3 regions of the Caballeronia sp. ATUFL_F2_KS9A genome follow, and region 1 is predicted to be linked to each of the others. Evidence: predicted binding sites of a transcription regulator. Region 1 holds the regulator's gene; each other region holds the start of a gene.
What was found. Region 1 encodes LexA, which represses DNA repair genes until DNA is damaged. Its sites were predicted from a motif close to ACTGTATNNNNATACAGT; they were not measured.

Region 1 (4,153 bases):
CACCAAGGCGGCGCTTGGCGTGCAACCGCATGCTGCGCGGGCGTGTCAAACCCGTGCGGGGCGCGTCGAACCGGTTCCGGCCGAAAGTGCCAGAGGCTTGTCCGTCGACGTTTTTGTGGTTCTGGCACGGTGCGAGCTAGCGTGTTCGCGCCGGTAAGCGTTTTCCAGCGTTGTCTCCCATGGGACGACGCACGATGATGAATCAACGCCGCGGGCAAGCCGCGCTCAACGGCACGTTGGCCAGGGAGGTCAAGATGGAGAGCTACCGAAAAATCCTGCTGTGCTACGACGGCTCCAGAGAAGGCCGCAAGGCACTGCGTCAGGGCGCCAATCTCGCGCTCGACCTGAATGCGGAGACGCATGTGCTCGCGGTGGTGGATATGCGCTCGAGCATCGCGCAGAGCGCCGGACTGCTAACCGACATGGCCTGCGGACGCTTCGAAGAGGCCGCGCGCGACATCCTGCAAGAGGGCGTCGAATGGCTGCGCGAGCGTGGCCTTCAGGCACAGGGACATTTCGCGTTCGGCCATCCGATCGACGAAATCGCGGCGCTCGCCGACAGCCTTCAGGTCGATCTCGTCGTCGTCGGGCATCGCTGCCGCAGCGGCCTCGCGCGCTGGTGGATGGGCGCGGGCAACACGCCGCTGCTGGATCGCGTGAAGTGCAGCATCCTGGTTGCCGTCTGTCAGGCCGGTGAATCGGCCGAAGCGGAAGACGAAGCGGCGTACGCGGCGAAGCCCGTCAAGGCCGAAGCCGGGGCGTGATGCGGTGCGAAGCGTGAACCGCGACGCTTGACGCGTCAACCGTTGAGATCGACCGCGACGAGCTTCCACGACACGAGCCCGTTGCGGTGGAAGATCGCGGAGTAGCGCGCATCGCCGGCGCCGTGTTGATACGTGACGACGAACGTGTTCAGGCTTCGATAACCCGCCGTCGTCTGCGGTGGTTCTTTCGGCGGCTGCCGTGCGGCCGTGACGCCGGACGCGGGCGCATTCCCCGCATTCGCTGGTGCGCCGTCGCCAGCTTGCGGCGGACGCTCGCCCGGATCGCCGCGCGGCGGGATGCCGTTCAGAATCGCCGCGACGCCGTCCGGTGTGGCATACGAATCCACCAGCGGACCGACGAGCGCCGCGCCGATCATCGCACCGATGATCGCGAGCGGATTCCCGCTCTTTTGAATATCCACGCGACGCGTGAGCAGCGCCGCGATCTGGTCCTTGAGGCTCGCGCGCAGCGCCGGAAAATCGACGTATTCGTTGACGGTTTGCGCATCCCGGGCATCGGCCGCGCGCTTCACGCGATCGAGTGCGATGTAAGGCGATGCGTAAACGAAACCGAGCGCCGCGACGATAACCAGGACGACGAGCGTAACGACAATAGAACGGGTAGTGCGGGACATGCTTGGGCCAAGCCTCTTGCAAAACGTGAATTACGGATTGACCGCCCGGGCGCCGGTTAAATCCCGTGAATTCACGTCGTGCGTGCGATGGCGTTCCATTCAGGCGAGGATTCCGCCGGCCAGCCCGGCATTTTCCTCGGCGATGCAGCGGTCGATCATGCGCGAAACCTCGTCGATCTTGCCCACCAGAATCACGCGCGATTGCCCGCGATACACGCGCACTGGCGCGCGCTGCTCGGCCTCGGCGTGCACCGTGCTGTTGAGGGAAACGCGAGCGAAGGCCGGCTGACGGGACGGCAACGCGGGCATTTCGTTGAAGAGATCGGGCGTGGCTTCGGCGCGCGGCATGCCGCAGGCGATCAGCGTGCGCAGATGGCGCAGGCGGCCGAATTGACGGAAGGGCAGCAGACGGGCAAAACGTTCCATGATGACTCTCCAGACGATAGGACGCACCGCGGCGCACCGCGCGCGGTGGCCGTCATGCTTGTTGTGTTGTGAGACGCCTGAATCAGGTGTCGAAAGCGGTTGGTGAGGCTATCTTGCGATGTCAATGAGACATTTCGTGTCTCGGTGCGAAAGTAATGTGCTTCGACTTTCGTGCCATGCCCGTTCGCGGGCCAACATCAGAACTCGCCGGAGCGGATCAGCCCGACGGCAATGCCTTCAAGCGCGAAATCGCCGCTGCCGGCGCGCACGAAGATGTTTTCATACTCGGGGTTTTCGGCGATGAGTTCGACGCCGTCCGCGCGCCGTTTCCAGCGCTTGACCGTGACGTCGTCGCCAAGACGCGCGACGACGATCTGTCCGTCTTTCGCTTCGTTGCGCTTTTGCACGGCGAGAAGATCGCCGTCGAGAATGCCTGCGTCGCGCATCGAGAGGCCGCGCACCTTCAACAGATAGTCCGGCTTGCTGGAGAAGAGCGCGGGGTCGCACGCATAGTGCTGCGAGATGTGCTCTTGCGCGAGGATAGGACTCCCCGCCGCGACCCGGCCGACGAGCGGCAGAGACAATTGCATGATGCTCTGATGCGGCAGCGTGAACTGATGCGGCAGCTCCTCGGACCGATCGATGCGAGATGCATCGCCGAGCAGCCGGATGCCGCGCGACGAACCCGCCGCCAGCTCGATGACGCCCTTGCGGGCCAGCGCCCTGAGGTGCTCCTCGGCGGAATTGGCCGAACTGAAGCCGAGCTCCGCCGCGATCTCGGCGCGCGTGGGCGGAAAGCCCGTGCGGTCGATCGCGCGCTGGATGAGTTCGAACACCTGCTGCTGCCGCGCGGTAAGTTTTGATGTTTTGGTCACTGGCTCGAGCCCCTGATGCACTGTATGAATGGACAGGTGACTGTATTTTTATACAGTATTTGTTGCTTTTCAAGCTTTACTTTAAGTTCGCGGCCACGAAGCCTCCGCACCGTCGGATCGCGCCCGCCGGCGCTTCTTCCATCCAGGAATATCGTTCTTAGCAGTTTTACGTATAAAAAAGTGAATAACGATTATTTTCAATCATATAGAGGCCTCGTTAGACTGATTCCGTCAATTCGATAAGACGGAGAACGGGGAATGCAAAGCATCAACACGGGATTGCGACGGCTTCTTGCTGCGGCGACGCTCGGCGCGGCGGGTCTGATCATGACGGCGCCGGCGCAGGCGGATACGTCGTTTCTGAACGTTTCCTACGACCCGACCCGCGAGCTGTATCAGGACTTCAATCAGGCTTTCGCGAAAAAGTGGAAGGCGGAGACGGGCGAGACCGTAACCTTCAAGCAGTCGCATGGCGGGTCGGGCGGCCAGGCGCGCGCGGTCATCGACGGACTGCAGGCGGACGTCGTTACGCTCGCGCTCGCTTATGACATCGACGCGCTCGCGGGCAAGGGACTCGTCGGCGCGGACTGGCAGAAGCGCCTGCCGGACAACGCATCGCCGTACACGTCGACGATCGTGTTTCTCGTGCGCAAGGGCAATCCGAAGCACATCAAGGACTGGGACGATCTGACGAAGCCGGGCGTGTCGATCGTCACGCCGAATCCGAAGACATCGGGCGGCGCGCGCTGGAACTACCTCGCGGCGTGGGCGTACGCGCAGCACAAGCCGGGCGGCAACGAGCAGACCGCCAAGGAGTTCGTGACGAAGCTCTACAAGAACGCCGGCGTGCTGGATTCCGGCGCGCGCGGCGCGACGACGAGCTTCGTGCAGCGCGGTCAGGGCGACGTGCTCATCGCGTGGGAAAACGAGGCGTTCCTGTCGCTGAAGGAATTCGGTCCGGACAAGTTCGAGATCGTGGTGCCGTCCGTGAGCATTCTGGCGGAGCCGCCGGTCGCGGTGGTCGACAAGGTCGTCGACAAACACGGCACGCGCAAGCTCGCCGAAGCGTATCTCAAGTATCTGTATAGCGACGAAGGGCAGCAGATCGCCGCGCGCAATTTCTATCGGCCGCGTTCGGACAAGGTGCCCGCCGATCTGACGAAGCAGTTTCCGAAGCTGAAGCTCTATACCATCGACGACACCTTCGGCGGCTGGACCAAGGCGCAGAAGACGCATTTCGCGGATGGCGGCGTGTTCGATTCGATCTATCAGCCGCAATAAGCGTCAACCGGCGACGCGGCGCGTTCAAGACGCCGCGCGCCCGAAGCAGCAACGCGCGCCCACCCCGCGCGCAAAATGGATGATTCAAGGATGACGACTCTCACATTCAGGAAACCGAGCGCGCTACCCGGTTTCGGCCTGACACTCGGCATCACGGTGGCTTATCTGAGCC
Region 2 (4,153 bases), on a different contig from region 1:
CCACGCGGCCGCTTCGAAGTTCTGCATCAGATGCGGCGGAATGAAACGCGTGCGCTGCGCCCATACGTGACGGTCGCCGAGATGCGTCTGGTTGTACACGTAGAAGCGCTGCGGCGTGATGATGTGCAGGTCTTCCTTCGCGCGCGTCATCGCGACGTATAACAGCCGCCGTTCCTCGTCGAGTTCTTCGTCGCTGCCCGTGCCGAGATCGGACGGAATGCAGCCGTCGACGCCGTTCAGCACGAACACGTTGCGCCATTCCTGGCCCTTCGCCGAATGGATCGTCGAGAGAATCAGATAGTCTTCGTCGAGCAGCGGCACGCCGGATTCGTCGCTGGTCGCGTCGGGCGGATCGAGCGTCAGTTCGGTGAGAAAGCGCTCGCGCGTGGGATACGTCGCCGCGATGCTTTCCATCTGCAACACGTCGCCGATGCGGATCGCCGCGTCCTCGTGATTGCGTTCCAGATGCGGCTCGTACCAACGCCGGATCATTTCGAACTCGGCGGGCCAGCCGGAGTCGCGGCCGCAGAGCTTCGCCATCAGGCCGACGAAACGCGGCCAGTCCTCCGACGCGCGCGCGGGCGCCTGAAACGCGGCGATCGCATTCGACGCCACCGCGTCCGGCGCGCTCACGCTGTCGAGCAGGCGCCCGGCGATCGCCGGTCCGACGCCCGGCAACAACTGCGCGACGCGAAAGCCCGCGACGCGATCGCGCGGATTCTCGGCCCAGCGCAACACCGCGAGCACGTCCTTGACATGAACGGAATCGAGAAACTTCAGTCCGCCGAACTTCACGAACGGAATGTTCCGGCGCGTCAATTCGATTTCGAGCGCCGCGCTGTGATGCGCGGCACGAAACAGCACCGCCTGCGCCTTGAGCTTCATGCCGCCTTCGCGCGCTTCGAGCACTTTTTCGACGACATAGCGCGCCTGATCGGCTTCATCGGCGACGGCAACGACGCGCGGCTTTTGCGCCGATGCCTTGTCGGTCCACAGATTCTTCGTGTAGCGCTCGGTCGCGAGGCCGATCACCGCGTTCGACGCTTCGAGAATCGGCAAGGTCGAACGATAGTTGCGGTCGAGCGTGACGGTCGCGGCGGGCGGATCGAAGTGGCCGGGAAAATCGAGGATGTTGCGCACCGTCGCGCCGCGAAACGAGTAGATGGATTGGGCATCGTCGCCGACGACGGTAAGGCCGCGCCCGTCCGGTTTCATCGCGAGAAGAATGGATGCCTGCAGACGGTTCGTGTCCTGATATTCGTCGACGAGAACGTGATCGAAGCGGCTCGCGAGATCGGCGGCAATCGACGGCTCCGCCGCGAGATGCGACCAGTAGAGCAGCAGATCGTCGTAATCGAGCACGCTTTGCGCCTGTTTCGCGCTGACGTACGCGGCGAAGAGGCGCTTCAGGTCCGCTTCCCACTCGCGGCACCACGGATACGACTGATCGAGCACGGTCGCCAGGGACGCGCCGGTGTTGACGACGCGCGAGTAGATCGCGAAGCACGTCGATTTGGCGGGAAAGCGCTTTTCCTTCGACGACAAACCGAGCTCGTGCCGCACGAGGTTCATGAGATCGGCCGAATCCTCGCGATCGTTGATGGTGAACGACGGCGCGAGCCCGACGAGATCGGCGTAATCGCGCAACAGCCGCGCGCCGACGCTATGGAACGTGCCCGACCACGACAAACCCTGCGCGATTGCGCTTCTCGTGCCGAGCGCGTTCATTGCGATGCGCGACACCCGCCGCGTCATTTCGAGCGCCGCGCGGCGCGAAAACGTGAGCAGCAGGATGCGATGCGGATCCGCGCCTTTCACCAGCAGATGCGCGACGCGATGCGCGAGCGTGTTGGTCTTGCCCGATCCCGCGCCCGCGATGACGAGCAGCGGCCCGCCCGCGCGCCCCGGTTCGTCGACGCCGAATTCGACGGCCTGACGCTGCGCCTCGTTGAGCTTCGCGAGATAGTCGGCGACCTGTTTCGTGGTGGATTCGTCGGCGGTGTCGGGGAGCGTGAGCACGGGAGAAAGGCGGCGGGAAATGAGTGACGCACACTGTATATCCATACAACCCGCACGCGCAAGCCTTTGGCTCGACAAGGGTTTTGGCCCCAAATGCAACGAGCCCGGCTCGCACGGAACCGGGCTCGCATCGCTGCAAAAGATTTGCGTCAGTCGGCCTTCTTCGCGTTCTTGAGCTTCGCTTCGGCGGCGGCTTCATTGGCGTCCGATTGCGCCTCGGTCTTTTGCTTGTCGGCCTTGGCTTGCGCGACGGCCGCCTTCTTGTCGGCCTTGCTCTGTTCCTTCGCGGCCTTTTGATCGGCGGCAGTCGGCGTATCCGACGCCGTTTGTGCGAACGATGCCACGCTCGCGCTCGCGAACGTCCCCGCGATCAGCGCGGCCAGCAGTGCATGAGTTTTTCGATTCATGGTCTTCTCCCTTGTTCGATGCCGCGAGCCGCGCCAAACGCGAGCTCGCGGCGATTCCCGGTTCGCCCGCTTAATGCTGCAAGCCGGTGTCCTTCGGTGCGTTCGGCTCGGTCGCGTTCAATTCGGCCTTGGCGGCGTCCTTGTCCGCCTTGCGATTGATCTTCGCGTTCTTCACCTCTTCCTTGTACTGCGCCTTGGCCTGCTCGGTTTGCGCCTTCAATTCGGCCTTCGACGCCTTCTTCGACGCGCTGTATTCGGCGTTCGCCTTCGCATTGGCATTGCGGCGCTCGACGAGCGGATCGGTCGGCGCGGGCGCGACGAGGTTCTGCGGCGGCGGCGTCATCGGCTGTTGGGCTTGCATCGGCTGCACTTGCGCTTGCGTTTGAGTCTGCACCGGTGCGGACTGGGTCGCGGTTTGCGCATAAGCGCCCGAAGCGGCGAAAGTGGCGAAAGTGGCGATGGCGGAGCCGATAAAAAGGATTCGTGCGCGAGTCATGAGCTAGTCCTCTCTTTAGTTGGCGTCGGCGGCGCTCTTACGACGATGAAACGAGCGATCCGCGCGACTTTTGTCGATTGGAAAGATGACCGAAGCTGCATCGATCAAATGGTCGGACCGGCGGTCAATCGGGCAAGTTCGCGAAAATCAGTCACTGTTACCGACGGTTTCATCTGGCTACATTTGCCAACGAGCGCGCTTGAGTGGGGATTACCGGTCCTCGCGATCCCTGAGCACGGCGCATGCCCGGCCACATCGTCGGTATCTCGCTCTTCCCAGCAGCCGCAGAGCGGGTTTCATCCGTTGAAGCTCGACGCGCAAGTTGCGACCACGGGCGAGAAACAGACGGTGGGCCGCATAACAGCAGGTAACGGCCCCGACGCTAACAAGACAATCAACAGGGCAACGATGTGACAATCGGTGACAGTTCATGGCACCGATATTGAACTATCGCACGGTACGATGATAATCATTAGTCCTGCCACTTAAATCGAGGCAGGCGCAACCTGACTGTCGGTCAGGCCGATAGAAAGGCTTCGCGTTCCTGTCCCGGTCTGAACGTCAGTGCGAACCCGATTTCCTTTGGATTTTCTGAATAAGAATCGAGATGGCAACATCAGCAACTGCTGCAAGACCCGCTTCGGCGCCGCAACCTGCGTCTGCACCCCAGCCCGCTTCAGGTGGCCAACGCAGTGCGCCTGCAGTCCCTCGTAACGCACCGCAAGCGACGCCGCCCGACACAAAGGTCAAGAAGTTGTCGTTTGCCTTCCCGTTCCTGAAGAAGGGGCAGAGGGATACGGATGCGGCAGTCAGGTTCACCGACGAACACGAGATTTACCAACTGCTCTCGGAGAAGGAACCCGGCGGAACCTTCTTGGTGAGTAAGAAAGGCTTTTGGCACGGCGGTATCCACATCACCGACAGCGGCGCGGGCAGCAAGCTGGATTTGAAGCAAGGCGTGCGATGCATTGCAGATGGCCACGTCATTGCATACCGGGTGGACCGGACTTATCCGGTGAGCCAACTCGGAAACGTGCAAGCGCCCTATAGCACCGGATTCGCTTTGGTTCGCCATTCGATGGAGTTCCCGAAAGGCACGAAGCTGACTTTCTATAGCCTGTACATGCATCTGCAAGCGTACGAGGAGTATGAGCGCGATACGGGCAAGGCCAAACCGGCGTATCTATCTGCGCTTGCTCAGTACAAAGTCACGTCCTATGCGCGGGACAAG
Region 3 (4,153 bases), on a different contig from region 1:
AGCGTGTTGGCTTCGCGGCGAAAATTCTGGAGGAGATTGAGTCCGATGAGCTTGCGATAGACCGCATTGGACTCGGCGCACAAACCGCCATACGGCGCCCAGTCGGACGACGCTTCGACGTCGACGATGCTGAGTGTGCGATCGATGGTGATGCGCAGCCAGAGTTCATGGATCGGCAGGCCGTGCGGCCGGACGCCCGTCGCGAGCTGGAAGTCGCGCGGCTTCTCATCGGTTAGACAGGCTTCGATATCCCACAGGCCGTCGTCGCGTTCGAACGCTTCCACTCGAATCGCGCGGCTATGACGCAATTGTCGGGGAGCGGGAGGCGAGAGAGGCATGCTGGAGTGAGCCGGTACGGGGAAAACCGTGGAATTTTAGCATATCGGGTATTTCGAGCCGGGCATGTGCCTGACGAATGGAACGCGCGTGCGGATCAAGCCGAACGGGCGCTCAGTCGTCGACGATTTCCTCGCTCCAATCTTCGTCACCGCCCTTCAATATCTTGCCGATCGTACCGCTCGAAAAACCGCGCGCAGCCAGAAAGCGCGCCTGCTTGGCGCGCTCGGCGGGCGTCTCCGGCGGCACGCCGTATTTCTTTTCCCACACCGCCCTGGCGCGCGCGGTTTCGGACTGCGCGAGCTTGTCGGCGGTTTCGCTGATGAGCGTTTCGCCGACGGCATGCCGCTTCAGCTCGCTGATGATCCTGCTGCCGCCCATGCGCGACGCCCGCCGATGCACGACGCTCTCGACGAAGCGCTCGTTCGACAGCCAGCCATCGCGCTCGAGACTGTCCAACAGGGATTCGAGCGGAGCGGCTTCTTCGACGTACGGACGCAGCTTGCGCGACAACTCCGCGCGGCTGTACTCGCGACGCGACAGGAACGCGAGCGCGCGGCCCTTCAACGAGCGTTGCGGACGTTTGGGATTGTTGACTTCGTTTGCCGATGTCTTGCGGGTGCGCTGGCTGGAGCGGCTATAAACCGTTTCGCCGGAAACGGCTGGCGATGGCTCGGAAGGCACGCATTGTTCGAAGGGCTCGAATGGATCGGCGTCTTCGAATGGGTCCGGCGGGTTAGCGGACGGCGGGCTGCGATCGGCGGCAGGCGCCTTCGGCTGCGCTGTCGCCTGCTTCAGTAAGGCGCGAGCTTGTTCCAGGCGGGCCGCGCGATCATTCGCGTCTACGCTGCTTTCATCCCTTTTAACAGGCTCGAAAACGCGACGCGCCGACGCGAATGACTTCGCGCCGGCGCGTTCCTTGTTGCTGCGCCTGAAGCCGCCTGACTTCGACGATGCACCGCGCCGCTCGCTGCTTCGCTCGTAGCGATCGACGGAATCGGAATCGTCGCCGGTTCCGTTATCCGCCGGGTCTGCCTTGGATCCGAGCCGGCGCGTCTGCATCTTCCTTCAGGCTCGATGCTTACTCGTCGTCGGCCGCTGCGGCGCTTGCGACGACAGCTTCGCCCAATGCAGCGACGCCCAGCGATTCGCGTATCTTGTTCTCGATCTCGCGCGCGATGTCCGGATTTTCGCGCAGGAATTCCCGCGCGTTGTCCTTGCCCTGACCGATGCGATCGCCGTTGTAGCTGTACCAGGCCCCCGCCTTGTCGACCAGCTTCGCCTGCACGCCCAGATCGATGATTTCACCCTGACGCGAAATGCCTTCGCCATAAAGAATGTCGAAGATGGCTTCGCGGAACGGCGGCGACACCTTGTTCTTCACAACCTTCACGCGCGTCTCGTTGCCGATGACTTCGTCGTTCTTCTTGATCGAACCGATACGGCGGATATCCAGACGCACCGACGAGTAGAACTTGAGCGCGTTGCCGCCCGTGGTGGTTTCCGGGTTGCCGAACATCACGCCGATCTTCATGCGGATCTGGTTGATGAAGATGACGAGGCAGTTCGTGCGCTTGATCGTGCCGGTGAGCTTGCGCAGCGCCTGCGACATCAGACGCGCTTGCAGACCCGGCAGCGAGTCGCCCATTTCGCCTTCGATTTCCGCCTTCGGCACGAGCGCCGCGACCGAGTCGATCACGATCATGTCGATGGAGCCGGAGCGCACCAGCGCGTCCGCGATTTCGAGCGCCTGCTCGCCCGTGTCCGGCTGCGAGATCAGCAGTTCGGGCACGTTCACGCCGAGCTTGCCGGCGTACTGCACGTCGAGCGCGTGTTCCGCGTCGATGAACGCCGCCGTGCCGCCGAGCTTCTGCATCTCCGCGATCACCTGCAGCGTGAGCGTGGTTTTACCCGACGACTCCGGACCGTAGATTTCCACGACACGACCGCGCGGCAAGCCGCCGACGCCGAGCGCGATGTCCAGCCCGAGCGAACCGGTGGAAACCACTTGAATGTCTTCGACCGCCTCACCTGCGCCGAGCCGCATGATCGACCCTTTGCCGAATTGCTTTTCGATCTGCGAGAGCGCGGCGGCCAGGGCCTTGCTCTTCTCCGCAGTCATGCCAGCCGGGCCTTTCTTGCTTTCTTCCATGAATCGTCCTTTGCTATGATGAACGGCGTCTGAGGCAGTGTTCACGGGGTTTTTCGCCGCTCGATCGAGCATACGAAACCGCCCTTCCCACTCACGCAGACACTGTATAAAAAAACAGTAGTTTTTGCAAGCCTGTCGCGGCGTGGCGCAGCTTTTTTTCCACGTCGCCCAAGCACGCAAGAACCACGAACACCTGGAGACCGCCGCGCCGGGCGACACACGGTGCCGGCAATGCCGATGCGCTTCATCGCGCATGCATGGCGTACAAAGGCGCACACGACGATGCGAATCCTCATTGCCGAAGACGACAGCATACTCGCGGACGGGCTCGTCCGATCACTCCGCCAATCGGGATACGCCGTCGACCATGTGAAGCATGGCGTCGAAGCGGACACCGCCCTTTCCCTGCAAACTTTCGACCTGCTGATCCTCGATCTCGGCCTGCCCCTGATGCCCGGTCTCGAGGTGCTGCGCCGCCTGCGCGCGCGCAATTCGCAGATGCCCGTGCTGATCCTCACCGCCGCCGATTCCGTCGACGAGCGCGTGAAAGGTCTCGATCTCGGCGCGGACGATTACATGGCGAAGCCCTTCGCGCTCAACGAACTCGAAGCGCGCGTCCGTGCGCTCACGCGCCGCGGCGCGGGCGGCGGTCCGACCGTCGTCCGGCACGGCTCGCTCACCTTCGATCAGATCGGGCGCATTGCGACCATCGGCGATCAGGTCATCGATCTTTCGGCGCGCGAACTCGGCGTGCTCGAAGTGCTGCTGCAGCGAACCGGCCGGCTCGTATCGAAGGAGCAGCTCGTCAATCACCTGTGCGAGTGGGGCGAGGAAGTCAGCAATAACGCGATCGAGGTCTACGTGCATCGGCTACGGAAGAAGATCGAGCCGAGCGGCGCGAAGATCATCACGGTACGCGGTCTCGGTTACACGCTGGAGAAAGCGGCCGCCACGACGAACGGCGCGGGCGGGCCGCACGCCGGCGAGTCCGCCAGCCATCACTATAAGTAGGCCGCATGGCGTCGCCCGTTTCCCACGAAACTCAGCGAAACGCACAAGCGAACGACGACTCCGACGCGCTGCGCGACGCGCGCTACGCGAATCCGTTCGCGCCGCCCGACGAGCTCGAGCCCGACGCCGAAACGCATCCACGCTCGCTCTTCGGCGAGATTCTCGACTGGATGCTCGCGCCGCTGCTGCTGCTCTGGCCGATGAGCATCGCGGTGACGTATCTGGTCGCGAAATCGATCGCGAACGGGCCGTTCGACCGCGCGCTCGAAGCCGACGCCTACGTGCTCGCGCGACAGATTCAGCCGGTAAACGGCGTCGCGGAACTCCGTCTGCCCGACGCGACGCGCGATTTCCTGCGCGCCGATAACGTCGACAGCGTGTTTTTCCAGGTGCTCGGCACGCGCGGCGAACTCGTCGGCGGCGATCGCGACATGCCCTTGCCGCACGACGACGATCGTCCGCAGCCGGGCATCGTCGAGTTTCGCGACGATGTGCTGCGCGGCAACGATATCCGCGTCGCATACACGACGGTCGATCTGCCCGGCCTCGCGCCCGGGCGCGATCCGCACAGCGCGCAGCCGGTGCTCGTGCAGGTTGCGGAGACGCTCGACAAGCGCAGCCAGCTCGCCAACGACATCATCAAGGGCGTGATCC

Region 2: the regulator LexA is predicted to act here: its motif matches at 2,052-2,069, upstream of NCS67_RS09185 (ATP-dependent helicase).
Region 3: the regulator LexA is predicted to act here: its motif matches at 2,590-2,607, upstream of recA (recombinase RecA).

Annotation. Positions count from the first base shown of each region.
Region 1 is NZ_JALQEK010000004.1:20,533-24,685, forward strand. It holds gene NCS67_RS05770 (universal stress protein) at 255-764, shown strand; gene NCS67_RS05775 (DUF2939 domain-containing protein) at 800-1,399, opposite strand; gene NCS67_RS05780 (hypothetical protein) at 1,499-1,825, opposite strand; gene lexA (transcriptional repressor LexA) at 2,023-2,700, opposite strand; gene NCS67_RS05790 (sulfate ABC transporter substrate-binding protein) at 2,959-3,981, shown strand; gene cysT (sulfate ABC transporter permease subunit CysT) at 4,072-4,153, shown strand, end outside.
Region 2 is NZ_JALQEK010000010.1:130,233-134,385, forward strand. It holds gene NCS67_RS09185 (ATP-dependent helicase) at 1-2,019, opposite strand, end outside; gene NCS67_RS09190 (hypothetical protein) at 2,169-2,426, opposite strand; gene NCS67_RS09195 (hypothetical protein) at 2,497-2,922, opposite strand; gene NCS67_RS09200 (hypothetical protein) at 2,968-3,336, shown strand; gene NCS67_RS09205 (glycoside hydrolase family 19 protein) at 3,530-4,153, shown strand, end outside.
Region 3 is NZ_JALQEK010000001.1:398,489-402,641, reverse strand. It holds gene NCS67_RS01920 (DUF2889 domain-containing protein) at 1-338, opposite strand, end outside; gene recX (recombination regulator RecX) at 451-1,398, opposite strand; gene recA (recombinase RecA) at 1,418-2,488, opposite strand; gene NCS67_RS01905 (response regulator transcription factor) at 2,771-3,499, shown strand; gene NCS67_RS01900 (sensor histidine kinase) at 3,505-4,153, shown strand, end outside.